2 regions of the Vreelandella sp. EE27 genome follow, and region 1 is predicted to be linked to the other one. Evidence: riboswitches for the same ligand, from Rfam matches in the RefSeq annotation. Region 1 holds a riboswitch; the other holds the start of a gene.

Region 1 (15,238 bases):
GGTCGATGCCGGAATCGCGCAGGTGCTTAAGAATTTGGCTGCGAATCAGCGCCTCGCGTCGGGGGTCCATGTCCAGCGCTTGGTAGTACTCGTCCGTCAGCGCCTCGAGCTCGGCCATGGGGCCGTATAGCTCGGCGCGGGCCAGCGGCGGCATCAGGTGATCGATAATCACCGCCTGGCTTCGCCGTTTGGCCTGGGCGCCCTCGCCCGGGTCGTTGACGATGAACGGGTAAAAGTGCGGCAGCGGCCCCAGGGCTATTTCCGGCCAGCACTCACCGCTTAACGCCGTGCTCTTGCCCGGCAGCCACTCAAGGCTTCCGTGCTTGCCCACGTGAACCACCGCTTCTACCCCGTAGTGCTCGCGCAGCCACAAATAGAAGGCCAGGTAGCTGTGCGGTGGCGCCAGCTCCATATCGTGGTAGGACTGGGTCAAGTCGTCCGCGAAGTCGCGCTCGGGCTGAATGCCGACGAAGGTTTCACCCAAGCGCACGCCGGCAATCATTAGCCGCCCCTGGCGGTACTTGGGGTCGTCTTGTGGGGCGCCCCAGCGCGTGGTCACCGCCGCGCGAAGACTTTCAGGCAGGGTCTCGAACCAGGCCAGGTACGCGTCCACGCCGATGCTCTGCCAGCAGCCGCGCACCTCAAACCCTGCCTGGTCGTTGGTGATCGAGCCCTGAAGCAGGCCAATTAATGCGTCGCCGCTTTCGGGAAGGCCCGCCACCGGGTAGCCCGCTTGCTGAAGGGCGGTCAAAATATTGAGCGTCGAGGCCGGGGTGTCGAGCCCCACGCCGTTGCCGATGCGCCCGTCCCGGTTGGGATAGTTGGCCATGATCAGCGCCACGCGCTTTTGGGCGTTGGGCGTTTCGCGAAGCGCCAGGGTGCGCCGGGCGAGTTGGGCCACGAAAGCGGCGCGCTCGGTATTGACCGCGTGATGGGTGATCGAGAGCTGGCAGCGCTCATTGAAATGGGCCTCGGCCTTGAAGCCCACGGCCCGGGTAATCACCCGGCCGTCCATTTCCGGCAGCACGATCTGCATCGCCACGTCCCGGGCGCGAAGCCCGGCGCTGGATGCCTCCCAGTCCTCAACAGTGCTGCTGGCAAGCATCGCTTGCAGCACGACGGGCTGGCCGCTAAACAGGCTCTCGTCGGGGGCGACCGTGGCGGACTCGGCGCCCGCCTCGTCGCTGTTGCGGTTGACCGAAAAGCTCGTGGTATTGATCACAAGCCCCGCGCCGGTCGCCTCGATCAGGTGATTGACGAACTCGATACAAGCGCGTTCCTTGAGAGACGCCACCGCCACCGCCAGCGGCGAAAGCCCCTCGGCTTCAAGGGCTTCAAGCATACCGTCGACCACGCCGGTATTGCCGCCCTGCAGGTGGCTTCTATAAAACACCAGCACGCAGGTCGGGCCGTCGCCGCGGGTTTTGCGCCACTCGTGAAGGCTGCCCGAGGCCTGAGCGCCTTGCGGGGCGTAGATCACCGCCGGCGGAACGACCCGCGGCTCCCGCCAGGTAAAATCCTCTTCAAGGCTTTGGGGCATACAGTTCGCGGCGATAAAGCGTAGAAGCTGCTCGGCGTTGTCCACGCCGCCTTCGCGAAGAAAACGCCAGACCCGGTAGGCGTCATCAAAGCCCACGCTCGACTCGCGCAGCAGCGCATCGTCCGGCGCGTCGCAGCCGGGCACGACAATGAGCGCTCGCTCAGAACCCGCGGCCTGCCAGGCAAGCAAACGCTCGAAGCCGTACTGCCAGTAACCCTTGCCGCCCAAAAGCGAGACCACGACCACTTTGGCGTGCTCCAGCACCTTGTGCTCGTAAAGGTCAAACGCCGCGGGCTTGGCCAGGTTCATCCAGTTGGCCAGGCGCAGGCTCGGGTAGGCCTCACCCAACCGATCAGCGGCCTGAGCCAGCGCCGAAAGGTTGCTATCGGCGGCGGAGAGAATCACGACCTCAGAAGGGCTTTGCTGTAAATCGACGATGCCTTCATCGTCGACAAAGCCCCCGGGCTTGGCGGCAAATAGATGCATCAGGCGCTGGTCGTCATCTCGCTATCGGCCAGGGCCTTTTCGATCGCGGCGCGGTCAAGGTCGTGGCCGATGAACACCAGCTGGGTCTGGCGCGGCTCGTCTTGCGCCCACAGGCGGTCGAAATAGCCGTCCAGGCGCTTGCCCACCGCCTGCACCACGCGGCGCATCGGCTTGCCCGGCACCGCGGCAAAGCCCTTGGCGCGGTAAATTTGCTGGGTGTTCAGAAGGGTTTGGAGCGCCGCGTCCAGGGCGGTGGCGTCGACTTCGCCCAGGTTAATAACACAGGAGTCGAAATGATCGTGGGCATGGTCGTGGTGGGCGCCCTCGGCGTGGTGCTTGTCGTGGTGGTTGGTGATCGCATCGATCCCCTCCTCGCTTGCCGCACCGATGCCCATCAGCGCCTCCAGCTGCGCGACGTTGTCGGCAAGCGTGGGGTCGATGAACAGCGTCTTGACCGACTGGGGGACCTTGGCGGCGATCAGCGCTTCGACGCGCAATTTTTCGTCTTCGCTTAGAAGATCGGTTTTGCTCACCAGTACGAGATCCGCGGCGCTTAGCTGATCATCCAAAAGCTCTTGAAGGCTGGGGTCGTGGTCGAGGCTCTCGTCCGCGAGGCGCTGGGCGGCCACGCGCGCTTCGTCGTGGGCGAAGCGCCCGGCGGCGACGGCGGGCCCATCGAGTACGGTAATGATCGCATCCACGGTGCAGTGCTGGCGCACTTCCGGCCAGTTGAACGCCTGCACCAGGGGTTTGGGCAGCGCTAAACCGCTGGTTTCGATCAGGATATGGTCGATCCGGTCGCGCCGCTCGACGAGCTTTTTCATCACCGGCAGAAACTCTTCCTCCACGGTGCAGCAGATGCAGCCGTTGGCAAGCTCGTAAATACCGTCGTCATCACCCTCAAGTGCTGCGCCTTCGGCTCCGGGTTCGCAGTCGAGCGCGCAGCTGCGCAGAAGGTCGGAGTCGATATCCTGCTCACCGAACTCATTGACGATCACGGCGATGCGCTTGCCGGTCATGCGGCGCAGGATGCTTGCCAAAAGCGTGGTCTTGCCGCTGCCCAGAAAGCCGGTGACGACGGTGGCGGGGATTTTGCTCAGCTGTACGTTAGGAGTTGGCATTCAAGGCCTCGCGGGATAGCGGTTCACTGGCCGTAAGGCGCGCGGAAAAAAGCGCGGCCACGGCCTCGGGGTTGTTCGGGAAAAACAGGTGCAGGTAGGTCGCCGTCAGGCGGCGTGCGCGGTAAATCGCCTCGCCGGGGGCCGGGTGGCGCTGGCGGCGCCCATAAGCCACCGGTTTTGGGGTGCCTTCGGCCATGGAGCGGTGGTGGGCGTGGCCGCGAATGTCGCCTTCCGGCAGGGCCGCGGTTTGCATCCCCTGGCAGCCGCGCCGCCCGCGCATTGCCCCGTGGCCAGGTAGCAACCCAAGCAGGCTGTGGCGCTCCTCGTCGTAGTCGGTCAACGTTTCGAGGCTATATAAAAGCCCCCCGCACTCGGCAAGAATCGGCTTATCTGATTCGAAAAACCCGTGAATCGCCGCTTTCATGGCGTGGTTGTCCGCAAGCGCGGCGGCGTGAAGCTCCGGGTAGCCGCCGGGCAGCCATAAAGCGTCGCACGCCGGTAGCGCTTGATCAGCCATGGGCGAGAAAAAGCGCAGCGTCGCGCCCATCTGCGTTAAAACGTCCAGGTTCGCCTGGTAGATAAAGCTGAACGCGGCGTCCCGGGCGACGCCTATGGTGCGGCCGGCAAGTGCCGGGGCAAGCGTAGGCGGTGCGTCCTGGGGCGCTGCGAAGCTGACCGGTGCAAGGGCGCTTAGCGCCTCCAAAAACCCGGCGGCTTCCATCGCCGCAGCGCCGGCCTCGAAACGCGCCTCGAGCTCATCGCGGATCTCATCCGCCTGCACCAGCCCCAGGTGGCGCTCGGGAAGCGAGAGCGCCGGGTCGCGGGCGATGTTGGCCAGCAGCGGAATGTGCGCAGGAAGCGCGCCTTCGATGAGTTCGCGGTGGCGGGCAGTGGCGCAGCTATTGGCGATCAGCCCGGCGATGTTGATGTCGTCGCGAAAGCCCGCCAGCCCCGCCATCACCGCGGCGGCGGTTTGCGCCATACCCTTGACGTCCATCACCACGGCCAGCGGAATATTGAAAAGCGCGGCCAAGTCAGCGCTTGAAGGTTCGCCGTCAAAAAGGCCCATGGCGCCTTCGACGAGGATCAAGTCCGCATCGACCGCGGCTTCATAAAAGCGCTGGCGACAATAAGAAACGCCGGCCATCCATAAATCGAGCTGGTCCACCGGCGCCCCGCTGGCCTGGGCGAGAATCTGCGGGTCAAGATAATCCGGGCCGGTTTTGAACACCCGCACCACCTTGCCCTGGTTGCGTACAAGACGGGCAAGTGCGGCGGTCACGGTGGTTTTGCCCTGCCCGGATGACGGTGCGGCGATAAAGAGCGCGGGGCAACGAGCGGTACGCATCAGTATTCGATCCCCTTTTGGGCCTTCACACCGGCGCGGAAGGCGTGGCGCTCGTCGGCAACAACACTGATAGTATCGGCGATATCCTGTAGCGGCGTGGCCATGGTGCGCCCGGTGATGATCACGTTCTGGTGCGCCGGGCGGCTTTGTAACGCCTCGACCACCGGCGCCACGTCCAGGTAGCCGTACTTGAACATGTAGCTCATTTCATCGAGCACGATGATATCGACGTCCGGATTCTCCAAAAGCTCCTTCGCGACGTGCCAGGCGGCCTGGGCGGCTTTTACATCGCGCGCGCGATCCTGGGTCTCCCAGGTAAAGCCCTGGCCCATGATGTGCCATTCAAGACGCGGGTGGTCGCGAAAAAACAGGTACTCGCCGGTTTCCCGGCGCCCCTTGATGAACTGGATCACCGCGCCTTGCCGGCCGTGGCCAAGCGAGCGGGCAAGTGTGCCCAAAGCGGAGCTACTCTTGCCCTTGCCGTTGCCCTTTAAAAGGATCAGCACGCCGCGCTCTTCGGTGGCCTGGCTAATGCGCTCGTCGACCACTTCCTTTTTGCGCTGCATGCGGTTTTGGTGGCGCTCGATGCTCATGGGGTCTCCTGAAAAGGGAGGGGTTGATAGCGCGCGCCCAGCTCGCGGGCGAGCCGCTCGCCCTGGCCGCGCTTGACCCTGGCTTGTTCGGTGTCCAGCACCAGGCAGTCGCCCAGTGGCTTTAACCCCGCCAGGGAGTCGCGGGTGCGGCCATCGGTAATCAGGTAGGTCAAAACGTGCAGGCCGGGCTCGCGGCGCTGCCACTGGCGCACCAGGCGCCCGGCCTGCTCCACCGCCCGGCGAAGCGGGGTGCCGCCGCCGCTCGTGGCGTCGTCGAGTTTCACCAAAAGGCTTTTGGGCGCGCGCTGGCGGGCAAGTAGCGGTGTGATGGTGTCGTTGCCAAAGCCGAATACGGCCAGCTGCTCGCGGCCCCGATACGCCTGGCGGGTTAGCGCCTCGACAAAGCCCTTGGCGCGGCTTAAAAGCCGCCCGCCTAGGGTTGAAGACAGCGTCGAGCCCGAGGTATCCAGCAGCACCAGGTGAAGGCGCGGCTGGCCTGCCCGCGCCGGGCGGTAGCAAAGGGTTTGCCAGGGGCGCGCGCCGCGGTTGGCGACGATGGTCGCGAACGGGTCGAGCCGCGGTGTGGCCGCCGGGGCGCGCTTGAACGCGCCGCGGCCCCATTGGCAGCCCTTGCGCGCGCCGCCGTCCATCGGGTCGTTCAAGGCGCGGTTTACCGGGGCGCGTAAGGGCGCTTCCGGTATCATTGGGCCCGCCTCATTCGCCGCGGTTTGCTGTTTGACCGGCGCCATGGCGCCCCACTGGCCTGAATCGTCTGAGCCCGCATTATCGCTACCGCCCTGGCCCGCACCTGCGCCCGCCGCCTCGCCGCGGCTGCTCGTTGGCGGCGTGCTGCCAGAGCGGCTGTTCGGCTGGTTCCCCGAGCCGCCGCTTTCGCCGTCGTCGTTTGAATTTGGGCTTTCGTCCTCCGGGACGGTGCGCCGGTGGTCGAGCACCCAGGCGGCGACGGCGTCGATATCCCTTTGTTCGACCTCGGCTGCCTCGCGCCAGGCGGCGTGGGCCTGGGCGGCGCGGTGCCAGGTAACATCGGCGCGCAGCCCCTCGACCCCCGCCGCCGCGCAGCGTTTGGCAATCTGTTCATAGGCGGCGTCCGGTGTGATGACGCTATCAAGCCTTTGCTGGGCGCGGGCCACGCGCTCGCAAAGTTCACGCTGCTCTTGTAAAAAGCGCTCGGCAAAACCTTCAGGGTCACGGTCAAACGCTTCGCGCTGGCGCACGATGGCGATGCGCTCGGCAACGCTCGTCTCGCTTGGCTGCACCACGCTCAGGCCAAAGCGGTCCAGCAACTGTGGCCTGAGCTCGCCCTCCTCCGGGTTCATGGTGCCAATCAGGCTAAAGCGCGCCGCATGCGAATGACTCACGCCGTCGCGCTCGACGACGTTGGTGCCGCTGGCGGCGACATCGAGCAGCAGATCGACCAGGGTATCCGCCAATAAATTGACCTCATCGACGTATAAAATGCCGCCGTGGGCGCGGGCCAAAAGCCCTTCCTGAAAGTGGACCTGGCCGTCCGCCAGTACGCGGTTGACGTCCAGGCTTCCGGTCAGGCGCTCTTCGCTGGCGCCCAGGGGGAGTGTGACGAACGCCGCTTCACCGGCGGCGCTTTTGGGCAGCAGCGCGGCCAGCGCCCGGGCCAGGGTCGATTTGGCGCTGCCCCGCGGGCCGCTGATCAGCACCCCGCCAATGCGTGGGTTGATAGTATTGAGGATCAGCGCGGTCTTGAGCGCTTCATGACCCACGACGGCGGCAAAGGGAAACGTCGTCACAAGGGCCTCCCGGCATTTTGAGTGGGGGTCACCCGCGGCATGTAGACCGGCGCGCCGTCGATCTCGGCTACGCTGAGCCGCTGGCGGTAGAGCCGCTCCAGGGCGTCGAGCTCGAGTACCTCATTGCGCGGCCCGGCGCTGACCTCGCCATCCGGGTATAAAAGGAGTAAATGGCTGCACCACCGGGTGGCCAGGTTGAGGTCGTGCAGGCACATCATCACCGCCTTCCCCGCTTGGGCCTGCTCGGTCAACAGCGCCATGACCGCGCTCTGGTGGTGAAGGTCCAGGTGGTTGGTGGGCTCGTCCAGAAGCCATACCGCCGGGTTTTGGGTCAGCACCGTGGCCAGCGCCACCCGCTGGCGCTCCCCGCCGGAGAGCGTGGTGATCAGGCGCTTCTCCAGCGCGCTCAAATCGAGACGGGCCAGCGCCGCCTTCAGGCGCTCGATATCCTCATGGCTCTCGCGCTGCCAAAGCGACAGGTACGGGTGGCGGCCCATCATCACGCTCTCTTGTACCGTGGCGGGAAAGCCATCCATGCGCTCCTGAAACACCAGCCCTAGCCGCCTGGCGATATGGCGGCGCTTGAACGAGCCAAGCGGCGCGCCGTCGAGCTCGACGTGACCCGCCCGCGGCGCGTTCAGCCCGGCGAGCGTATGCAAGAGCGTGGTTTTGCCCGCCCCATTAGGCCCGAGTACGCCCCACACCTGGCCGGGTGCCACGCTCACCTCGATGGGCTGGCCGCTTACCCGGCCCGGAATCTCGAGCACCAGCCCCTTCGCACTCAAGGTGTTCATGGGCGGCTCCGGTAGAGCAGCAGCAAAAAGGTCGGCACGCCCAAAAGCGCGGTGATCACACCAACAGGCAGCTGCTCCGGGGCGATCAGCGTGCGCGCGAGCGTATCCGCCAGTACCAAGAGCGTGCCGCCGGCCAGTGCGCAGGCGGGTAGAATCCGGCGCTGGTCGTTGCCCAGCCCCAGGCGCAGCATGTGCGGCACCACCAGGCCCACGAAACCGATACTGCCCGCGGTGGTTACCGCCACCGCCGTCAGCAGGCTTGCCAGCACGTAAATGCCCCACTCCAGTGGGCGCACCGCCACACCTAAAGCGGCGGCCTGGTGCGGGCCGCGGGCCAGCACGTTCAGGCTTCTGCCCAGCGGCCATAAAAGCACGCAGGTAGCCAGCAACACCGCAAGCGGCGGCCAGGGCGTTCGCGCGTAGGCGAGATCGCCCATCAGCCAGTAGAGCATGCCGGGCAGGCGCTCGGCGGGGCTCATCGCGAGCATCAGGGTAATCACCGCGCCCCAGCCCGAGGCCACGACCACGCCGGTCAGCAAAAGCCGCGCCGGGGTCCAGCCGCCGCGCCCCTGGGCCAGGCCAAATACCAAAAGCGTCGAGACCAGCGCGCCGACAAACGCGGAGCCCGTGACCAGCAAGCCGCTGATACCCACGAGCATCGCGCCAAGCGCGCCAATGCTCGCCCCGCCGGAAAGCCCCAATACGTAGGGGTCCGCCAAGGGGTTTCGCAGCAGCACCTGCATCAACGCCCCGGCCACGGCCAAAAGCCCGCCGACCGCAAAGGCGGAGAACGCCCGGGGCAGGCGTAAATCCAGCACCAGGGTGCGCGAAAGCGCCTCGCCCCCGCCGGTGAACACTTTTAAAAGCTCGCCCACTCCTAGTGATGCGCTACCGCTGACGAGCGCCAGCCCCAACGCCAGCACGGCCAAACCGCCCAGTGCGACGGGCCAGGCGTTCAAGTAGCGTAGGCTCAAGGCGCACCCTCGGCGCGGGCGGTGGCCAGGTGCTCACACAGAAGACGCGCGCCTTCAGCCAGGCGCGGCGTGGGCCGCTGAATCAGCGAAGGCGGCACGAAATAGAGCCGGTCATGGGCGACCGCCTCGAGACTGGGGTACTGCTCCCAGTGAGTCAGCCAGTGGCGGTTCTCCTCGCCCATGCCGCCGGCGACGATCACCGCCGGGTCAGCGGCGAGTACCGCCTCGTCGTCCAGGCGCGGCACCAGCCGGCCCTGGCTTCCAAATACGTTGCGCCCGCCGCACAGGCGAATGACCTGGCCGATCAGGTGCTCGTCGTTCACGCTCATCAGCGGCGCGTCCCACACCTGGTAGAAGGTATCGACCGGGCGCTGGTTTGCGTACTGCGCTTCCAGCGCCGCCATCTCATCGCGAAAGCCCTGGGCGATTCGCTCGCCCTCGGCGTCGGTGCCGGAAAGCGCGGCGAGACGCTCGATGGCGCTGGCAACCCCTTCCACGCTGCGCGGCTCGATATAAAACACCGCCATACCCAGCGCCTCTAACGTATCGAGCTGCTCGGCGGGGTTGCCGGTCACCCAGCCAATCACCAGGTCCGGTTCGAGCGCCACCAGCGCTTCCAAATCCAGCCGGGTGTGACTGCCTACCGAGGCCACATGTTGCGCCTCGGGCGGGTAGTCACTAAACGACACCACCGCCACCACCTGCTCGCCGGCCCCGGCGGCGTAAACGAGCTCCGTCGCCCCCGGTGACAGCGCGGCGATGCGCTCGGCCGGGGCGCTCAAACACACCTCACGGTCGAGATCGTCCTGGGCGCACACCTCGGCTTGGGCGGTGGCGCTCATACAGAGCGCCGCTGCCAGGCCCAGAAGCCACTTATTGACCAAAGTTGACGCTCAAAAACGCCGCACGGCCGGCGTTGATGTAGTCGGCGCCGTCAAACGAGCGCGTGGTGACGTAGTCCTGATCCAGGGCGTTCTCCAGCGTCACCCGGGCGCTCCACAGGGGCGCGAACTCCCAGCCGGCGCGCAGGTTCACAAGGCCATAACCGGCGAGGCGGTCGTCGTTTTCGGCATCGCGGTAGCGGTGATTCTGCGCCACCCAGGAACCGCCCAGGGAATACTCGCCAATCTCGCGGTCCACATCCAAACGCAGGCTTTGCGTGGCGCGGTTTTGCAGCCGGTTGCCGGTGGCACGGTTCTCCGGGTCGGTGTAGGTGAGTGCGGCGGCTAAGGTCCAGGCATCGATTTCTACACCGCTCGATAGCTCGACGCCGCGAACACGCGAGGTGGGCACGTTGAACTGCTCCCCCTGGCCTGCAATCAGGTTGTCGATATCGGTCTGGTAGAGCGCGGCGTCCCAAAAGAGGCTTGCGTACTGGCCCCGCGCGCCGAGTTCGACGGTCTCGGATGTTTCCGATTCGAGGTCCGGGTTGCCGAAGTCCGGGTAGTAAAGCTGGTTATAGGTCGGCGCGTTGAAGGCGGTACCATAATTGGCGCGCAGGGTGTGGTGAGCGTCAACATCGAAGCCCAGGCCTACGCTTCCGGTCACCTCGTCGCCGTAGCTTTCGTTGCTGTCGAAACGGGCGCTGGCCTGCAGCGTGAACGGGGCGAAGTCGAAAAGCGCCTGGCTGAACGCCGCCTTGTTGTCCCGGCTGGTTTCGTCGTAATCGACGGTGCTGTCGATCTTGTCTTCGCTGTACTCGGCCCCGGCGATGAACTCATGGGCGCCGGCGGTGAAGGTATTCTCCCAGCGCGCGGTGCGGATTTTGGTGTCGAAGGTGGAGTCGCCGAATTCGTCGATGTTGTCGCTTTCGTCCCGGGCCTCGGAGAGCGTGACCCGCGAGCGCCAGGCATCCATCACCGGCACCTCACCGTAGACGGCGGCCACTTGTTGAACGAAGTCGTCCTCGCCCTCGTCGTACTCGTTGTTGCCCCGGGCGCGCAGGGCCAGCACGCCGGTCTCCGCGCCGTTATCAAAAGTGTGCGAGACCCGCGCAAGCGCGGAGGTGTTGTCATAGCCCTTGTCGTCGCCACCGCGGCGCACCGGCTCGCCGTCGGTATTGAAGTGGCTGGCAGCGAAGCTGTAACGCGTGCCGCCTTCCCGGCCGCTGATGCCAGCACTGGCCCGCGCGGTGCCGAAAGAGCCGCCGCCGAAGGAGAGCCGCGGCTGCGGGCCTTGTTCATCGCCCTGGTGGGTGAATAGCTGCACCACGCCGCCGATGGCATCCGCCCCGTAAAGGCTGCCCTTGGGGCCGCGCACGACCTCGGCGCGCTCGAACATGCGCGGGTCGAGATTCGACCACGCCGCCCCGCCGCTGGTGGCGGAGCGCAGGCGGATACCGTCGATCAACAAGACGTTCTGGGCGCTTCCGGTGCCGCGAATGAACACGCTCGAATTTTTGCCGAAGCTGCCGTTGCTGGAGACGTCCACGCCGGGCTGGCCGCGTAAAAGATCGGTGACGCTGACCGGGTCCTGGCGGCGAAAGGTGGCTTCATCGAGCACGGTGACCGAGGAAAGACTTTGATGGGCGGTGCGCGGGGCGAGTGCGGCGGTCACGACGACCGGATCGAGCGTTCGCTTAGGCTCCGTCGTGTTCGCTGAAGGCCCTGACTGGGCGAAAGCGGCCAGCGGCAGAGCGGCAAGCGTCAAGGCGGCAAGCCCGGTAGGTCGCGCGTATGTCATGAAAAGCCCCTCGAGCCGTGCTCACCCGCACAGCCGTTTTTTATGGCCGCGCGGAGAACTGGCAAAGGGAAATAGCGGGGTCGAGTGCCGCGTATCAGCCCTGAGCACGCCCTCCGCGACTCGGCAGAAATGGTAGTAAAACCGTGACGTTTGGGCCGGTCTCCGGGCTGACGAGCAAAAGGAGTACGTTAACAGCACCCTTTTCAAACGGCGGCCTTCCCATGTCGAATGCGACACAGTGGCGTATTGGCCGTTCTTGACTCGATTACCGTTGCGGGGGCAGCGCTGGAATGGGCACCAGCTTCCCGTTTAACTGGCGCGCAGGCCAGCACCCAAAGGTGAGCGTAAACTAGCAAGTTGCCCTGACAAGGTCAATCGACCTCGGCGAGGCGCTGGGTCAGGCCGTGGCGCACGTACCACACGCGCTCGGCGCGCTTGGCCGCGTCCTGGCTCAGCCAGCCGTTCAAATCGCGCAGGCGGCGGTCGTCCTGGGCCATGGGCACCAGGCCTCGGCCTACTTCGTTTAAAATCAATACGATGGTCGCGTTGCGGGCCGCGGCGGCCTGGCATAGAAAATCGATATCCTCACGCCATTGAGCGCGCAGGCGCTCGTTATCCGCCTCGTACTCGCCGTGGCGCGCCACCCAGTTTAAAAAGCCGTTGATCACCAGTGGTTTGTTGGGCACCAGTATCGAGTGGCAGTCCGCCAGGCGCTGGCCCGGGGCGAGGGTCCACCAGGCGGCGTTTTCAAAGCGCGCTTTTACGGCGTCTCGTTTTCCAGCGCGGGCACCGCCGATGAAAAGCTGCATTGCCACCCCTCTTGCTGAGCGTGATACTTGAGTGTCAGGCGCCGGCCGGTGGCCTGGAGCACCGTGGCCTCCCAGAAAGGCACGGACTCGAAACGCCGTCTTAGTTCGCGAATCACCCCGCCGTGGGTGACCGCCAGTATGCGCCGATGGCCATACTGGCGGGCGCTTTGGGCCACGTCCTCGAGCCAGGCGTCCAGGCGGTGACGCAGATCACCCGCGGATTCGCCGCCGGGGATTCTAAGCTCTCCTACGCTATCAATCCAGGCGCGATAGGCCGGGTCGTTTTTGAGTTCGTCGTACACCTTGCCCTCGTAGTCGCCGAAGTCGAGCTCACGAAGCCGGGGCTCGTCATGGACCGGCGCTACGCAGGCTTCGGGCTTGATCCACTCGAAGGTTTGTCGGCAGCGGGTCAGGTCACTCACGTAAATGGCGTCGAACGCCTCCCCTGCCAGCGCTTCGCGCAGGGTGTCGAGGCCCTCTTTCGCATCGGGCAACAACAGCGGAATATCGCGCTGGCCCTGGTAACGCCGCTCCAGATTCCAGGCCGTTATCCCGTGGCGAACCACCACCAGCTCCACATTACCATCAAAAGCCACAGTTCAACTCCTTCTATCAAAGCGCCGGCCATATCCCCATTGATGCCCCTGAAGGCACGCAGAACACCCGCCCGGTAAAGCGCGGTAAACAAAAGCGCCGCCATGAGCCACAGGACCAGCGCCGGGTAAAAAAGCGCCACGACCAGTAGCGGCACCAGCGCAAGCACGGCGTCTTGCGCGGTAAGCGAGCGCTTGAAACTGTAGGCAAGCCCCGCTTGATGAGCGCAGGGGCTTAGCACCAGAAACGCCGCGCCCGCAAAGCGGCCCAGCGCCGGAATGATCAAAAGCCAAACGAGCGGCGCCTGGTAGACGAGCAGCGCCCATAAAAGCACCGCCTTCCAGGCCAGCAGGAAAAAAAGCGCCAGCAGGCCGAAGCTGCCCACCTGGGGGTCTTTCATGATTTCGAAGCGCCGCGCCAGCGGCTGGTTACTGCCCAGCGCATCGGCCAGGTCCATCGCACCATCGAGATGTAGGGCGCCGCTCAGCGCGACCCACAGGCTCAAAAGCGCCAGCGCGCCAAGCGGCGCGGGCATCGCAACGTACTCCAAAAAATGCGCGACGAGCACGAGCACAGCGCCGATAAAAAGCCCCACCACCGGGTAGGTTCGCAGTGCCCAGCGCCGGGTGGCGCCATTCCATGGGCACTCGATGGGCAGCGGCACGCGGGTCAAAAACTGAAACGCCAGCACGGCGCCGAACAGGGCGTTTTTCAAGGCGGTGACTCTTCTAATCGGTATTTGCGGGTTTCCACTCGACGCCGCGCCCGGCGACGACCTCGACCACCGAGTCGGCTTCCTGGGCCAGCAAACGGTGCAGGCGCTGCAGAAAGCTTACAAAGCGCCAGACCACCGGGTCCTCCGGCAGCAGCGCCTCGTTGATGTCGTTGGAGACGACGACCAAATGCAGGCGCCGGGCGCGGGCTCGTTGCACGAACGCCTCGAGGCGCCGGACGCCTTCCTCCTCGGAAAGCCCTGCACTGAACAGGAGCTGGCTGGCCCAGAGCGTCAGGCAGTCTACCAGCACGGCCTGGTGGGCCGGAATACGTGCCAGCGCCTGGTCAAGATCAACCGGGGCTTCGAGAGTGACCCAACGGCGGTCGCGCCGGGCCCGGTGATGCGTTACGCGCTCGGCCATCTCGGCATCACTCACCCGCGCCGTCGCCACGTAGTAGCAGTGCCCCTGGGCGGCTTTTAGCGTGAGGGTTTCGGCCAGCTGGGACTTTCCCGAGCGCGCCCCGCCGCTTATGAACGCGATCATTCGGCCCCCAGGCGCAGGGTCACCGCACCATCCGCCGAAGCGAGCGTTTCGAGCGCCCCTCCCGCCCAACCACAGATGATCATCATCAACAAAAAAAGCCCCCAGGCCAAATGCATCAGGCGAATCGTCACGGCGATATGCCGGGCGCCGAGCGTGACACTTCCCGGCCCCAGCGTTGCGCGATGGGAAACCACGCCCTGGTAATAGTTGACCCCGCCAAGGCGCACCCCCATGAGCCAGGCGACCATCGCCTCGGGCCAGCCGGCGTTGGGGCTTGGGTGGCGCGGCGCCTGGCGCCGGGTATGGGTAAAGGCATCGGCCACGAAGAGGGTTTCTTTACCGCTGGCCGCTAAAAGCGCCCCCGCCGCCCACAGGCAGACCGCGGTCAGCCGCGCGGGTAACCAGTTGGCGATGTCGTCAAGCTTCGCCGAGGCGAAGCCGAAATCCGCGAAGCGGGCGTTTTTGTACCCCACCATGGAATCCAACGTATTGACCGCCTTGTAGGCCAGCGCCAGCGGCGCGCCGCCGATGAGGGCGAAAAAAAGCGGCGAGGTGATCCCGTCGACGCTGTTCTCGGCCACGGTTTCCACCGCGCCGCGGGCGATCTCGGCCTCATCCAGCTGTTGGGTGTCGCGGCCCACCACCCTGGCCAGTGCTTGGCGGGCGCCGGGTAAATCGCCCCGGGCGAGCGGCGCGGCAATCATCCGCCCCGCCTCGGCCAGGCCCTTGATCGCAAAGGTCGTGGCGAGCAGCCAAAGCTCGGCGGCCAGGCCAAGCCAGGGGTGCACCCTGCTCAACATATCGAGAAGCAGCGTCGCCAGGCCAAACACCACGCCCACCACGACCAGTGTTAAAAGCCCGCCCTTGAAGCGCCGGGCAAGGGCGCCGCCGCGATTAAGCCGCGCTTCCAGAAAATCGATCACCCGGCCCATGCCCACCACCGGGTGCGGCAGCCGCCGAGGGTCGCCCACGGCCAAATCGACCGCGACCGCCCAAAGCACAAGCCAAACCGTCACTCGCTTGCAACGCCGGCGTTTGCAAACGTGGCCATCTCGCCCATCATGGCGCAGGCGGCGGTCAATAGCGGAAAGGCAAGCGCGGCGCCGCTACCCTCGCCCAGGCGCATGTCGAGTTCGAGCAGCGGCGTGGCGCTTAGCGCTTCGAGCGCCAGGGTGTGGCCAGGCTCCGCGGAGCGGTGGCCGAACACCAGATAATCGCGCACCGCGGGGCACACCCGCACCGCCACCAGCGCCG
Region 2 (15,238 bases), 1.8 Mb from region 1:
GCGCCGGCCCGACGCATGGCGCCCAGGGTTTCGCGCACCACGGCGGATTCGTCGATCACCCCCTGTTGTGCAGCGAACTTGATCATCGCGTACTCACCGCTGACCTGGTAGGCCACCAGCGGCAGTAGGCTTTGGCGGCGAATGTCGGCCATGATGTCCAGATACGCCAGCGCCGGTTTGACCATCAGAAAATCCGCGCCCTCGGCTTCGTCGGCCAGCGACTCGTTCAGCGCCTCGCGGCGGTTCATCGGGTCCATCTGGTAGGTCTTGCGGTCGCCTTTTAGCTCGGTACCCGCGGCTTCACGAAACGGGCCATAAAGCGCCGAGGCGAACTTGGTGGAGTAGGCCATGATGGGGGTCTCAGAAAAGCCCGCCTCATCGAGGGCTGCGCGGATCGCCGCGACCTGGCCGTCCTGGGCGGCGGAAGGCGCGATGATATCGGCGCCGGCCTTGGCCGCCTGCACGGCCTGAACGCCGAGGTTCTTGATCGTGCGGTCGTTATCTACGGTGTTGCCCTTCAGGATGCCGCAGTGCCCGTGGGTGGTGTATTCGCAAAAGCAGATATCCGGAATCACCACTAGCTCCGGCGCGGCTTCCTTGATGGTACGCACCATGCGCGCCACCATGCCGTCTTCCTTGAGCGCATCGCTGCCGGTTTCATCCTTGTTATGGGAAATACCGAACGGCATGATGCTTCTAAGCCCCAGCGCGCTCAGGCGCCTGGCCTCGTCACCCAGCTTGCTTTCCGGCACGCGGTACTGGCCCGGCATGCCCTCGATCGGCGTGTACTCGTCGGTCTCCTCCTCGACGAAAATGGGGTAGACCAGATGTTCGGCGCGAAGCGAGGTTTCACGCACGATGGTGCGAAGCGCGTCGTTTGAGCGCAAACGACGAAGACGGGCCTGGGGAAACTGGGCCGGCATGAGACCTCCTGATGAGAGTGGAAAAGACGTTCCAATCACCAGTATAACGCTGTGCGTAAGGCCGGTCAGGGTATCAAGCTCATGAAAGGGCGCTATTGAAGGACACGCCTACCCAAGGGCGTAGAGCAGGCTGATAGAGAAAGGCAAGACCCCATGCCGGCGTTTGACCGGCATGGGGAGCGCTCGATGAAAGCGCGGCGGGCTTAGAACTCGGTGCGCAGGGTGAGTGTCGCGCTGCGCGGCGTGCCGTAGACAGCGCCGGCGTAGAAGCCGAAGTTGTCGTAGTAGGTTTTGTCGAACAGGTTGTCGACGTTGAGGGTGACGTTGGTCGCGTCTGTCACGTCGTAACGCGCCATGGCGTTCACGGTGGCGTAGCCTGCCCAGTTGGCGGGCGTGGAGCCGGTGCTGATGCCGTCGACGGGTTTACCGGCGGGGCCGGAGATCGCATCGATACTGCTCTGCGCATAGACGCCGGTACCGAAGGTCCAGCGATTCAACATACCCGCCGGCTCATAAGTGGTGTGGAGCTTGAGCAGGTGGGAGGGGTCGCTGCGCCCGTCGGAGTCGATGCGGCGAAAGTGCAGGTAGGTGTAGCCGCCGTAAACGTTCCAGTTCGGCGTAATGGCGCCGGCAATCTCCAGATCCACGCCGTCGGTTTCGTTACCGGTGCCGGCGCGGTAGGCCTGGTTGCCGTCCGGTGTGAGGTTGGCGCCGTCGAGCACGGCGCTGTTTTCCTGGCGGGTGCGGAAGTAAGCGGCGGAGGCGTTCAGGCGGCCGTTGAACCACTCGCCCTTCACACCGGCCTCGTAGCTGTCGCCGTCGATAGGCTCGACCGTGTCACCGCTCACGGTTTGGCTGCTTTGTGGGGTGAAGATGTTGGTGTAGCTTGCGTAGAGCGAGTGGTTGTCCGTGAGGTCATAGACCAGCCCCGCATAGGGGGTGAACACGCCGGTTTCGCGGCGGGTAGTCGTGTCGCCGGAGGCGGTTTCGTTTTCGGTTTTATAGTAGCTGGTACGGCCACCCAAAATGACGGACAGCGGTTCGGTGACGCTTAGCCGCGTAGAGGCATACAGGCCGCGCAGGTCGGTTTCGGTGGTGCTGCGCTGGCCGTTTCGCGCGCCGCTCAGGCCGATGTCGCGGTCGACGCCGTTGCGCCAATCGGTGATCGGCAGGCCATTGGCGTTGCGGTACATGCAGCCTTCGGAAAATTCGGACATCGTGCTGCTGGACAGCGTGCAGTCGTGATCATACGTGCGTGAACGGGTGCGGCTGTCGCTGTAGCCCACCGCTAGATCATGACGGCGGCCGAGCAGATCATAAGCCCCCTTCAGGTCGATACTGGCAGAGCGCTGGCGCGTCTCGTTGTCGTTGCGCATCCCGTTGAGAATGGCACCGCCGCCATCTTCTTCCCAATAGCCGTTGTAGGTGCCACTTACTGGCCCGCGGTTGACCTTGCCCAGGGCAAGGTTGCTCAGCGCATCGGTTTCACTTTGGGCGGCCTGGACTTCGACGCTCCAGTCATCGTTGAAGCGGTGAGTCAGCGAGGCGAAGGCGGTGTTGGTTTCTTGCTCGGCGTAGCTCCACTCTGGCACCAGGTTGGTGCTGCGCGAAAGATCCGTGCGGCGGCCGCTGGCGAACCAGATGGGCACGTTGGCGCCCCAGCCCGCGCCGGAGGTTTTGTTGTACTCGTACTGATAGCCCAGGCCGAACGTGGTGTCGTCGCTTACATCGAATTCGAAGTTGGCCAGCGCCGCTCGGTTGCGGTTGGATTCGTGATCGCGAAAGCCATCGCCTTCGCCTTGGGTTACGACGAAGCGCGAGCGAACGCTGCCATCCTCGGTGAGCGGCAGGTTCAAGTCCGCCCCGGCCCGGGCGTTGTCCCAGCGCCCGTAAGAGACGTAGGCGTTGCCGCCGAACTCCGTGCCCGGGCGCTTGCGAACCAGGTCGACGGTGGCCGAGGGGTCGCCGGTGCCGCCCAGCAGGCCGTTGGCGCCGCGCACGATATCCACGCGCTCGTAGAGATCCAGGTTCAGGGAGTTGCCGCCACCCGCGAATCCGGTGTCGCCCGGAAACTGTAGGCCGTCGATCTTCCAGTTGCTGATACCGTAGCCCCGGGCGCGGAAGGTGTTACGCACCCCCACTTCCGATTTGTTGGAGGTGATGCCTGGGGTAAGCTCTAGCGCATCTTCCAGGTTGACCACTCGCTGGTCGTCTAACTGCTGGCGGGTCACGCTGGTCACCGACTGCGGCGTCTCCCGGGGGGAAAGGTCCAACCCGGCGGAGCTGCTGGTGTCGGAAACCGTGTAGCTTCTGCTCGGGTCACCCTGGTAGCGGGCCTGGACCGTGATGGTGTCCATCTCGACGTTGGCCGAGCTCTCAGAATCGGTTTGAGCTAACGCGCCACCACTCAAAAGGCCCGCACTTATAGCGGCGGCAATAGCGATAGCGAGGGGCTTTTTTGACCATTCAGCGGTATCGAGCGAGGGGGGATGAGCACCGAGCATCTAAATGTCCCTTAAAATAATAATGATTAGTATTTACGATATTAGAAGCCGCGATTATATTAGCGCTTTGGTTTAAGAAAGTTTTGGTCTATGAGGCGTATGTAATGGATTGTTTGGCAGCGGACTCACCCACTACATCAAGTACCGGCCGCCAGGTTGAATGCGACGTCATTCTGGTGGTGGACAACGATGAGGAAAGCAGCGCCCAGGTGTGTCGCTACCTGGCAGGCGTAGGGTATCGCACGCTTAGGGCCGCCAGTGGCGACGAGATGTGGGAAAAGCTCGATGACCGCGTGGCGCTGGTGCTGTTGGAGCATCTGCTGCCGGGAGAGGATGGGCTAAGCCTTTGCCGAAGCTTGCGCTATCAGAACGATACGCCGGTGATCATGACCAGCGCCCGGGGGGCGTCGGCGGAACGCATCATCGGCCTGGAAATCGGTGCCGACGACTATCTCTGCAAGCCCTTCGACTTTCGCGAACTGCTGGCTCGTATTCGCGCCGTACGTCGGCGGGTGGCGCAAGGCTTCGCGCCGGCGCCGCCCGCACAGGAAACCGAGCGTCATTTCGCCGGTTGGCGTTTGGATCTGCGGCTGCGCCGGCTCCATTCCCCGACCGGTAGTGTCTACGATCTTACTCGTTCGGATTTCATGGTGCTGGAGGCGCTCAGCGAGACGCCCAATCAAATCATCAGCCGCGATGCGCTGAGCCGTCATGCCCTGGGGCGGGAGTATTACCTCAACGACCGCTCGGTGGATGTCTGCATCAGCCGGCTGCGTCATCGCCTCGAAGACAACGCGCGCAAGCCCCGCCTCATTCGCACCGTACGCAATGAAGGCTATCTACTCGAATTGGCGACGGCGTAAAGCAGGCATCCGCATCGAAGTGCCGCGTTGTTCTCGGCGTATTATTCCGGCGAAAGCCACGCCACCCTTCTTGCCATGAAGACAGCGCGCTATCATCGCGCACGTCCCGTCAAGCGGTGACGTTTTCAGTGGTGCAACGCTCGTGTCGGGAATCCGGTTGTTAGGCATAAAGCAGGCGCGTTATTGACGCGGGGGCCTATCGGTCGCCACGTGAAGGAGATGGCCATTACCAGTGGGCTAAGCCTGTTGGCGCTGTTCTTGATCGAGATCCTGACGCTTACCTGACCGAATGGCTGGATAGCTGGCCTGAACGGCTGCCCCAAGAGGGATATGGAAAAACTCACGGCCGTCTGTCGTTTCAAACTCAGCGGTGGCCACCAAAAAAGTGGCGAATTGACCAAGTGAAAACCCGGGGAAAAAACCAATAAAATTTGGGCTTATAAGGGGAACGTGTTATAGAAATATGCCGATAAATAAATGTTAATAATATAACTCGGTTAAAATACAGTTTTTTCAGTGCGTTCATAAGGTTTACGATGTACATACCCGGCCCGCTATCGTTCGATGAGTTCCCCGTGGGATGTATGGTTACCGATGATAGCCGCCGGATCCTCTATAGCAATCAATATATGAGCGACCAGTACGGCTACGCGTTCGAGTCGCTGCAAAACCGGGATCTGTTCGAGTTATTCAGTAAAGCGTCCCAGGTGCTGATCGAAACCTTCGTGGCGCCCGCCCTGGCACGCGATGGCCAGTGCGAAGAGATCCGTTTGTCGCTGGTTCCCCCTTCCCAAAAAAGCCAGCCGGTAATCATTAGCGTCGTCGCTGATAGCACGAACGCGCGTCTTTTTTGGAGTATCGCGAACGCGAACCGCTCGGAGCAGCTGTTCGTCGAGCTAAAAAAGACGCAGCAACTGCTGGAACAAAAAGTGACTCAGCTGCGCGCGCTCTCAAGCGTCGACCCTCTTACCGGGCTTCCCAACCGCGCCGCGCTCAGCCGACATCTCGACCGTCAAATTGCCGCGCGGCAAAGCGGCTTTGCACTCGCCTTCATCGACCTGGATGGTTTCAAAGAGGTCAACGACCGGTATGGCCACGAAACCGGCGACAAGGTGCTACAGCAGATTGCCAAGCGGCTGACCGATACCCTTCGCCACAAGGATATGGTCGCCCGTTTCGGCGGCGACGAGTTCGTCGTGGTGCTGGATGGCTATTTCGATCAAGCGCTTGCCCAAAGCCCGCTTTACCGGCTCATCGACCGGCTTGCAGAGCCGGTTTTCGTGGACGATGTTTCGCTCACGCTGTCGGCCAGTATTGGGCTTACGCTTTACCCGCAAGCCAAAGCGTTGGAGCCCGACCAGCTGATTCGCCAGGCCGACCAGGCCATGTACCAGGCCAAGGTCGCGGGTAAAAACCGGGTATGTTTTTTCGATATCGATGACGAAGAGGTGCAAAAGGAGCGCCACGCCGAGCTCGTGGCGATCGACCGGGCAATGGCCGCGGGGGAGTTTGCGCTGTTTTACCAGCCTAAAATCAATATGCGCACGGGCAGGGTCGTGGGTGCCGAGGCGTTGATTCGTTGGCACCACCCGTCGCGGGGGCTGGTCGGCCCCCAGGATTTTCTGCCGGTATTGAGCGATACGCCCAATGGGATGCGGCTCGGGTACTGGGTCATTCGCCAGGCGCTTGCCCAGCTAAGCGCCTGGCAAAGCCAAGGCCTGGAGACGGTAGTGAGTGTCAATATCGACGGTTACCACTTCCAGCACCCCCGGTTTTTACAAGAGCTTGGCACGATTTTGGCGGATTTTCCCGAGGTGGCGAAACGCTGCCTGGAGCTCGAGGTGCTGGAAACCAGCGCCATCGACGATATCGACCAGGTGGCGCTGGTGATCAGCGCGTGCCGCGCTTTGGGGCTTCAGGTATCGCTGGACGATTTTGGCACCGGCTACTCGTCGCTTAGCCACTTAAAAGAGCTGCCGGTGGATACGCTCAAAATCGATCGCAGCTTTGTCCAGAACATGCTCGAAAGCCGGGGGGATCTGGCCATTTTGAAAGGCGTGATCGGCTTTGCCCAGGCGTTCGAATTCGGCGTCATTGCCGAAGGCGTGGAGACCCTGGCGCACAGCCGGGCGCTTTTGGAACTGGGCTGCGAAATAGGCCAGGGCTACTTCATTGCCCGCCCCATGCCCGCCAGTCACTTCCCCGGGTGGGTCGCGGCGTGGGCGCGAGAGGAGTTTCAAAGAAAGTACGGGGATTAAAGTACGGGGATTAATGTTTCAACCAGGGAGGAAGCGGTTTGTTAACCAAAGCGGGCGTCATGGCGCGCAACAATATTACCGTGGTGGGCGAGGGCGCCCAAACGCTCATGTTGGCCCACGGGTTTGGCTGCGACCAGCGGGTATGGCACTACCTGCTGCCGGCCTTGAAAGAGCGCTATACGCTGGTGCTATTCGACTACGTAGGCTCCGGGCAGTCGCAGCTAGCGGCGTTCGATATGAACCGCTATGCAACGCTCGAGGGCTACGCCCGGGACGTCATCGAGATCATCGAAGCGTTGGATTTGAACGAGGTGCACTTCGTCGGCCACTCGGTCAGTGCCACCATCGGCCAGCTGGCCGCGCTCGAAATACCCGAGCGCTTCGCCAGCCAACTGATGATCTGCCCCTCGCCATGCTTTTTGAACCTGCCACCGGATTATCACGGTGGCTTCGAGCGCGCGGACCTGGAAGAGCTTTTGGATTTGATGGAGCGTAACTATATCGGCTGGGCCCACTATCTGGCGCCGCTGGTGCTGGGCCCGGAAAGCTCCGAGAAGCTCATCGGCGAGCTCTCCGAGAGCTTCTGCTCCACCGATCCGGTCATTGCCAAGGTATTTGCTCGGGCCACGTTCTTTGCAGACTACCGGGCGGTGCTGCCCCGCGTGCGCCACCCGGCGCTGCTGCTACAAAGCCAGGTCGATACGCTGGCCAACCCGGAGGTGGGCCGCTATATGCACGCGCATATGCCGGACAGCACGTTGAGGGAGCTGCCCTGCGTGGGCCACTGTATTCACATGACCGACCCGGAGACCGTGGGCCTTGAAATCAACGCCTGGCTCGACCGCTACGTGCGCAACAGCGCCTGATCGATAGGGATGAAGGCGCTGGCCGCTTGAATCAGCGAGGCGGCAGTGAGCGGGGCGACGCCGTATACTTCGACGCGTTTACCGTGAACCCGGCGAATCTTTTCCGCGAGCAGGTCGAAGTCGCCGTCGCCGGAGACCAGCACGATCACATCGGCAAGCGGGGCGTGTTCGATGGCATCGAGGGTGATGCCGACATCCCAGTCGCCCTTGGCCGAGCCGTCGGCGCGCTGGATGAACGGCTTTAACTTCACCTCGAAACCGATTCGACGAAGGATGTTCTGAAACTCGCGCTGTTTGGCGTCGCCCTTGTCGATGGCGTAACAGTAGGCCGCCGTGACCTCGCGATTCGCGCTAACCCGCCGCCAGAACGCATGGTAATCGAAGTGTTTACCAAACGCGTCGCGCACGGTGTAGTAAACGTTTTGGGTATCCACAAAAATGGCGACGGTGGTCATAGGCGTGGGCCGTTTTGCGCGGTGCAAGGGCCGCCAAACAGTCGGGTCAGTCGTTGGGGCATCTAATGAATCCTTTGAAAAGCGATGAGCGGCGCGCCGCCTTCCGGGTCGTCCACCAGGCGGGCATTCACGGCAAATAGCGTGTTCATGAGCGCCGGGGTGAGCACCTCGGTGGGCGTGCCGAGGGCCACGATGCGCCCGGCTTTCATGGCCAGCACCCGATCACAATGCAGCGCGTGTTGCAGGTCGTGTAGTGCGACGACGGCGGTGATCGGAAGCCGCCGAATGAGTTCCAGTATGGCGAGCTGGTGGTGAATATCCAGGTGGTTGGTGGGTTCGTCGAGCAGCATCAGCTGGGGCGTTTGCGCCTGGGCCCGGGCGATGTGCACGCGTTGGCGCTCGCCGCCGGAAAGCGAGCTCCACTCACGGTGGGCCAAATCGAGCATTTCGACCGCGTGCAGCGCCTGGTCGACGGCGGCTTCGTCCGCGTCGCGCCAGCCGCCCAGCCGCCCAAGCCAGGGCGTGCGGCCAAGCTCGACCGCGTCGCGGGCGGTGATGCGCTCGTCGGTGTCGGCCTGCTGGGCCACCAGCGCCATGCGCTGGGCAATCTGGCGCCGGCTCATGCGGGCAAGCGGCGTGCCGTTGAAGCGTACCTCGCCCTGGGCGGGCGTCAAAAGCCCGGCCAGCAGACGTAGCAGGGTGGATTTTCCCGCGCCGTTGGGGCCGATCACGCCCAGCGTCTCCCCCGGGTGAATATCGAGGTCCACGCCCTCGACGATCGTTCGCCCCTGGAGCACCCCGCTAAGGCCGCGGGCGCTGAGCAGCGGCGGGGGTGAAGCGGTCGGCGTCTTCATCGCCGCCCCCGCACCATCAAGTAGGCAAACGCCGGGGCGCCGACCAGCGCGGTAATCACGCCGATCGGCAGCACCTGGCCGGGGATCACCACCCGGGAGACGACATCGCAAAGCACCATGAACAGCGCCCCGCAGAGCGCGGTGGCGGGCACCAACTGGCGGTGACGCACGCCCACCAAAAGGCGGCAGGCGTGAGGAATCACCAGGCCCACGAAGCCGATTGCACCGGTGATCGAGACCATGACCGCCGTGACGAGCGCGGCGGTGCCGATCAAAAGCGAGCGGGTCAGCCGCAGATTCACGCCTAATGAGGCCGCGCTTTCCGCGCCGAACGCGAAGGCGTCCAGCGCGCGCACCTGGCTAAGCGCCACGCCAAGGCTTGCGACCGCCACGGGCAGGGCAAGCCAGGCATCCGGCCAGCGCACCGCAGAAAGATTGCCCAAAAGCCAAAACATGATGCCGCGGGCCTGCTCGGCGTTGGCCGAGTGGGCGATGATAAAAGCGGTCAGCGCGTTGAAAAGCTGCGCCCCGGCGATGCCGGCCAAAATCAACACCCCCGCGCCTCGGGTGCCGGGGCCGCTGCCCGCCATGTGGGCGAGCAGCGCCACGAAGCTGAACGCGGCTAACGCGCCGGCAAACGCACCCATCGACATCGAGATCATGCCCGCCCCCACGCCGGCGACGGTCACGGTGACCGCGCCGGTGGAGGCGCCCGCGGAAATACCCAGCAGGTACGGGTCGGCCAGGGCGTTGCGTAAAAGCGCCTGTAAAATCACCCCGGACACCGCCAGCCCTGCGCCGCAGCAGGCGGCGACCGCGGCGCGCGCCATGCGGTAATGCCACACCACGGCTTCATCCAGGCTATTGAGCGGCTGGTCGGTCAGGCCGGTCTTTTTGGCCAGCACGTCGAGCACGGTGGAAAGCGGAATGCGCGTTTCGCCGACCGCGGCGCCGATAAAAAGCGCGGCGAGCAAACAAAGCGGCATCAGCCAAACCCAGGTGGCGGCGGCGGGGCGCGCCGTTTTCGCGCGCATCAGAGCGCCAGGTCGAAATCGGCCAGGTGCTCGACCAGCGTCTCGAGGGCGAAAATGCTGCGTATCGAGGGGTCCATGGCGTGGGCGTCGATTTCGATCACGCGCTCGCTTTGCACCGCGTCGAGCAGCCCGGTCACCGGGTCGCTTTGTAGGTAGTCGCGTTTGGTGGCCAGGTCGTCGGCGGGGAAGCGGCGGCGCTCCATGCGTGCGGCGGCGATAAAGGTAGGGTTGGCGCGGGCGATGTGCTCCCAGCCCACGCTCGGCCACTCCTCTTCGATGCTCACCACGTTGTCGATGCCGAGGGTGCTCATCATCCAGTCCGGTACGCTGTTCACACCCGCCACGTAAGGGTCGCTACCCAGCTGTGCCGAGGAGTACCAGAACACGCCGCTGGCATCCTTGGGCAAGCTGAGTGCCTGGGCGGCCTCGATCGCGGCGGTTTCTCGCGCCTTGAGCGCCTCGATGGCAGCATCGCCGCGCTCTGATACATCGAACATACGCGAAAGCGTCGCGATGGCCTGATACACCAGCGCCGGGTCGAAGAGCGTGCGCCGCGCGCCGTCCATGCTTTGGGCGTTGTCCTTGCCCTCGCACTCGGTAGGCAGGGTCCAAAGCGCCACCCCCGCGTCGTCGAACATCTCGGGCGTGCCCACCACACCGGCCGGCCCGACCATCCACTCAAAAGCGGAAATCACCAGGTCCGGCTCTTTGTTGATCACGCTTTCGAAACTGGGCGCGTCGTCGGAAAGGCGCTCGACGCCGGCATTCGCCTCGGCAAACTCATCGAGCACCGGGTTGACCCAAAGCGAGGTGCCGACCATCCGTTCTTCGAGGCCGAGCAGATAGAGCATTTCCGTCGCCGCCTGGCCGATGGTGACCACCCGCGCCGGCGGCGCTTCGAGGGTGATGGCATGACCGCAGCTTTCAAGCGTGAGCGGGTAGTCGGTGGCCGCCAAGGCAGCCGGCGCCGCGCAAAGGCCCAAAAGGGCCGTTGCGTTACGTAATGTCAGCATCATGTACACTCCCGTGCATGATCCGCGGCCGCCTGGGGCGCCGTGGTGAGTGAAGAGTCGTCGGCAGTTCTCCTGACTGACGGGTCATGGCTAGCTCACCTTCCCGGACGTAGCGTCCAGTGGTCTCTTGAGCGTCGCTCGCCGCCTACAGTTGCGGGGGCAGTTCCGGTTCGCGGCCAGGCCGCTTTGGATTCTCTATTAAGTTTCCGAAGAAACACCGACGCGCGCTATTCTAGAGAGCGCTCCTGGGCAGGGCAATTGCTCATTGCGCCAGGCGCCGCCCGCCCTTTACCCAGGGTTTGGGCTTGCCTACGCTTACATGACTGTCAGGGAGAACGGCGATGACTAGAATGGCGAATGCATCTACCCCGTTGAGCGTAAAACGCTCGCTTTGGGCGGCGTTGCTGGTGGGCATCGGGGTCATGGCGGCCGTCGACGAGATCGTCTTCCACCAGCTTTTGCAGTGGCACCACTTTTTCGACTTCTCCACGCCGGCCTTCGGCATTGTGTCCGACGGGCTGCTGCACGCTTTCGAGCTGCTGGCGGTGGTCGTGGGGGTCTTCATGCTGTTGGATCTCTCCCAGCGCCAATGTTTGAACATTGCCTGGGCGAAAGCGGGCTTTTTTCTGGGGATGGGCGGCTTTCAGCTCTTCGACGGCCTGATCAACCACAAGGTGTTGGGCCTGCATCAGATTCGTTACGGCGTGGACCCATTAATTTACGACCTGGTATGGAACGCCTTCGCCCTCGTCTTTCTGCTGGTCGGGGCGTGGTTTTTCCGGCGCGCCCGGTCAAGCGCCGCGCGTTAAATGCACGCCCACGCCAACCCCCACGGCTCGCTGCTGGATTGGTTGCCCTTCGCGCTGGTCGTCCTCATCACGCTGGTGTACCTGGCCGCCGCCCAGGGGCTTCACCGCCGGGCGTTCTGGAGCCGCAAGCGGTGCGGCTTCTTCGTGCTGGCCAGCGCGCTGCTAGGCGTGGCTTTCTGGCCTTCGCTGATGAACTGGGCACACCACGACCTGACCGGGCACATGACGCTGCACCTTTTGATCGGCATGTTCGCGCCGCTGGCCTGGGTGTTGGCCGCCCCCATGACGCTGCTGCTCAAAACGCTTCCACAAGCGGGCGGCAAGGTGGTAGTGGCGCTGCTGCATAGCCGCTTCATTCGCTTGATTGCTCACCCGGTCACCGCACTGTTTCTCAACGTGGGCGGCATGTACGTGCTCTACATGACGCCGCTTTACGCCGCTTCGCTTGAAAGCCCGGCGCTTCACTACGCCATCCACCTGCACTTCCTGCTGGCAGGTTATCTTTTCTGCTGGGCGATCCTCGCCGAGCCCGACACCTCACCCCACCGGCTCAGCCTGCGCTTTCGCCTCGGCGTGCTGTTCGCCGCCATCGCCACCCACAGCCTGCTCGGCAAACTGATGTACGCTCAAGGCTTGCCCCAGGGCACCGGCCACACTCTGGAAGACGTGCAAGCCGCCGCGCAGCTGATGTACTACGGCGGCGACCTGGCCGAGGTGCTGCTGGCGGTGGTGTTGATGACGTTTTGGTTGAGACGGCCGGTGGGGCGGCGGGAGGGGGGCTTTTACCCGGTGTCGGGTCGTTAAGTGGCCGAGTCAATTGCTGTGCCGTGGTTGTATACAGCGTTCAAAGGCGACAGTACTCATCACTGAGCGCTTCTCTACCTGCATCCATCAGCATCGTGTTTATCATGTCAGCATCCTGGGACCCGAATACACGTCCGCCTGTCTGTTGTGCGATACAATCAGATAGCCCACTGTTGGATATATCCACGACGTTAATTTTGAGCCTGGGCTGCCTGCTGGCAATTTCCTGAGCGACGGCACAATGGTTTTGACCGCAGCCATCGGCTCCGTCAACAAAGGCTAAAATAATCGCATCGCGCTGTTGGCCATCCACCGCACGAGCGGCCTGAAGCAAACTAGCGGCAAGCGGCGTACCAGCATAAGCCGTCAACTGATGAATGCCCGCTACCAGTTGGGGGCGCTGCTCAGCAGAGAATACGCCCTGCATAACGGGCATTTCGCATCCCTGATACGTGATTAACCCAATATCGATATCGGGGTCGATGGCATTGATCAGGCCAGTAAAGCCGCCTTGGGCAACGTCAAGGCGCGAGGGGCCTGCCATCAGGCGTTGCATGCGTGGATCGTTGGCTCTTAGTTGACGTAAAAGATCCGGCATGTCGAAAAACCAGCGTTCGTCTTCCTGTGTGGTTTCAATATTCAAATTCATGGAGCCTGATGTATCAAAGATAGTGAAAAACTCCGGCGGTGGCGGGCTGTCCGCTCGGCAAGCAAATGGCAGCACTTGGGTATCGTTATTGAGCCAGGGGAGTTTAAAGCGGTCCCAATAAGAAAAGGCCAGCCAAAAGCCGAGTAGTGCCAATCCGAGCAGCGGCAACAGTAAAAAAGGCACCAGCCAGCGGGTTCTACGCCACCACCATAGGGTGGTCGTTTGCGTAGCCGCTGGTTTAAGTGGTGCTGCTACGGTGGGGCGAGCCGCGGCGGGCGTCGCGCCAGTCGCCACGGTGGGTACCCAGCGAATCAAAAGCGGTTCACCGTTAACCGAGTACAGCTGCTCGGTGTTGGGTGTTGTAGGCAACTGCCGTAATGCCGTGGCGGCTTCATCACCGCGGTTTTCAAGCTCGCCGATTAGGTTGTCGAGTGCCGATAAGCGCTGAGTCGCTCGTTTTTTGAGCGCTTCCTGCTCTTGGGGCGAAAGCTCTGCTAGTGCGCGGGGTTGCCCGGTAAGCTCCGTCCACCACTCCAGACCATTTGCTTGGCCTGATCGTGGGGTAGCAAACAGATTGCCAATACTAGGTGGGCAGTAGCGATGCACGAGCCTTTGCAGCCGTTCTGGTTGCAAAGGCTCTACCAACGCCATGCCTTCTTCACGAAGGGCGCGCTGCATGGCGTCTCCCCGTATACATTACGATTGTGTTTATCATCAGGGAGTATAGCCAAGGCTTTGCTGGAGTCGGTTGACCTGCTCCTGTAGAGCATTTAGACGTTCTTGCCGTTCGGCAAACGTTTCTTCATCAGCGTTTTGGGGGGAGGATGCTGAGCTTTTTTGCTGTTCAAGCTCGTTCAACTGACGCCGTAACCCCAACTGTTCGTCCGCGCGGTTTTGTAGCTTTGCGACTAGTTGCTCAATCGAACGCTCAAGCTCGTATTGTTGTTGGTTAGTGATACGTAGCTCGTCGCGCGTGGCGCGCTGCTGTTCCATGATCTGACGCTGAATATCACGAAACAGCTCGTTCTCCGCTTGATCAAGGTGAACCTGCTCTTCGCCGCTATCAATGCGCGCACGGTAGCCGCCCCCTGCGTCGCAAGACAGCTTGGCGATTAGGTTGACTTCCTTGCTTGGGTCGCAGGCTTGTGGGCCGGTGGCACAGCCGCCAAGCATGAATAGGGCGGACAATGCCGCGATAGTTTGAAGTTTCATCAGATACCCTTAACCCAGCGTGATGGCAGAACGCATGCTATAGAGGTCGTCTACTTCCTGCTGAAGCGCGAGGACTTGCTGGTTCATAACTTGGATTTCCTGCTCTACGTGTTGAATCTCGCCAGGGCTTGCGACTTCGCGCTCTAACGCGACCACTTCTTCATACTCTTGAACGGACTTTTGCATGTTACGAAGGTCGCGGCGCAGTATGCCAATATTGCTGTCGATGCCCGCGAGCTCTTTCTCTGCCATTTCTTGATTCAAGCGTTGTCCGGCCATCTCTTGCTCTATTCGGGCAATGCTTTGGCGATCTTCTTCCAGGACCTGACGCGCAGTATTGGTACGCGCAATCACCTTTTGCGTATCCTGTTGGATATCCTGGCTCATAACCGCTAGACGCTCCTCTGTCGACGCGTATTCGTTGCGCCGCTGCTCGAGGTAATAGTTGGCCCCCATGGCAACACCGCAGGCGCTCAGCCCTGCAATAATGGCGCACTGGGTTTGATTGCTGGAATTACTGAGCATACAGCCCATGACACCCACGGCAGCGCCCGCTGCGCAGGCCTGAAATCCTGATTTATTAAAAAAGCTAGCATCAGTGCCTTGCGTCAGGCGCGGGTCTGCAGACTGGTTGTCAGAATTACCCAGAAAGCTACTCCCTGTACTCGCGCACCCCGTTAGCGCTAAAGCGCCTGTGACAAGTGAGCCAAGAAAAAATTGTTTAATACGCATTGCACGAACCGTCATGAAAGATCCCTTAATTTTGATGAGTTATACTATTGTTGTGCCATGGCTTTACAGCTTTCGAGCCAAGCCTCAGCGGTGATGTGTTGGTCATCCAAAAACTGACGTTGCTGCTGCCAGTAAGTCTGAAGGTAGGGTTCTAGTCCGCTTAGTTGAGCGTTTAGCGACAGCATCTCACTAAATACCTGAACCTGTTCTTCAAGGGCTTCAGCGCTATAGAGCGTGGCTGATTCCACCAGGCTACTCGCGT

The links. A riboswitch is a leader RNA that binds a small molecule or an ion and turns the genes downstream of it on or off. The one in region 1 is predicted to bind cobalamin.
Region 2: it holds a riboswitch for cobalamin, as region 1 does, so the genes downstream of both, ACWHVV_RS16925 (ABC transporter substrate-binding protein) here and ACWHVV_RS07005 (TonB-dependent receptor domain-containing protein) in region 1, are expected to answer to the same signal.

The regions. Positions count from the first base shown of each region.
Region 1 is NZ_OZ309109.1:1,453,043-1,468,280, reverse strand. It holds gene cobN (cobaltochelatase subunit CobN) at 1-2,026, opposite strand, end outside; gene cobW (cobalamin biosynthesis protein CobW) at 2,026-3,147, opposite strand; gene ACWHVV_RS07035 (cobyrinate a,c-diamide synthase) at 3,134-4,495, opposite strand; gene cobO (cob(I)yrinic acid a,c-diamide adenosyltransferase) at 4,495-5,088, opposite strand; gene ACWHVV_RS07025 (AAA family ATPase) at 5,085-6,872, opposite strand; gene ACWHVV_RS07020 (ABC transporter ATP-binding protein) at 6,869-7,666, opposite strand; gene ACWHVV_RS07015 (FecCD family ABC transporter permease) at 7,663-8,640, opposite strand; gene ACWHVV_RS07010 (cobalamin-binding protein) at 8,637-9,482, opposite strand; gene ACWHVV_RS07005 (TonB-dependent receptor domain-containing protein) at 9,514-11,322, opposite strand; cobalamin riboswitch at 11,459-11,673, opposite strand; gene ACWHVV_RS07000 (bifunctional adenosylcobinamide kinase/adenosylcobinamide-phosphate guanylyltransferase) at 11,694-12,131, opposite strand; gene ACWHVV_RS06995 (histidine phosphatase family protein) at 12,083-12,727, opposite strand; gene ACWHVV_RS06990 (adenosylcobinamide-GDP ribazoletransferase) at 12,679-13,440, opposite strand; gene ACWHVV_RS06985 (bifunctional adenosylcobinamide kinase/adenosylcobinamide-phosphate guanylyltransferase) at 13,454-13,984, opposite strand; gene cbiB (adenosylcobinamide-phosphate synthase CbiB) at 13,981-15,000, opposite strand; gene cobT (nicotinate-nucleotide--dimethylbenzimidazole phosphoribosyltransferase) at 14,997-15,238, opposite strand, start outside.
Region 2 is NZ_OZ309109.1:3,603,396-3,618,633, reverse strand. It holds gene hemB (porphobilinogen synthase) at 1-923, opposite strand, end outside; gene ACWHVV_RS16960 (TonB-dependent siderophore receptor) at 1,127-3,427, opposite strand; gene ACWHVV_RS16955 (winged helix-turn-helix domain-containing protein) at 3,532-4,290, shown strand; gene ACWHVV_RS16950 (putative bifunctional diguanylate cyclase/phosphodiesterase) at 4,920-6,548, shown strand; gene ACWHVV_RS16945 (alpha/beta fold hydrolase) at 6,587-7,414, shown strand; gene ACWHVV_RS16940 (LabA-like NYN domain-containing protein) at 7,393-7,869, opposite strand; gene ACWHVV_RS16935 (ABC transporter ATP-binding protein) at 7,932-8,723, opposite strand; gene ACWHVV_RS16930 (FecCD family ABC transporter permease) at 8,720-9,757, opposite strand; gene ACWHVV_RS16925 (ABC transporter substrate-binding protein) at 9,757-10,773, opposite strand; cobalamin riboswitch at 10,816-11,007, opposite strand; gene ACWHVV_RS16920 (DUF2243 domain-containing protein) at 11,112-11,579, shown strand; gene ACWHVV_RS16915 (cytochrome c oxidase assembly protein) at 11,580-12,383, shown strand; gene ACWHVV_RS16910 (hypothetical protein) at 12,424-13,710, opposite strand; gene ACWHVV_RS16905 (hypothetical protein) at 13,747-14,244, opposite strand; gene ACWHVV_RS16900 (hypothetical protein) at 14,254-14,991, opposite strand; gene ACWHVV_RS16895 (SUMF1/EgtB/PvdO family nonheme iron enzyme) at 15,021-15,238, opposite strand, start outside.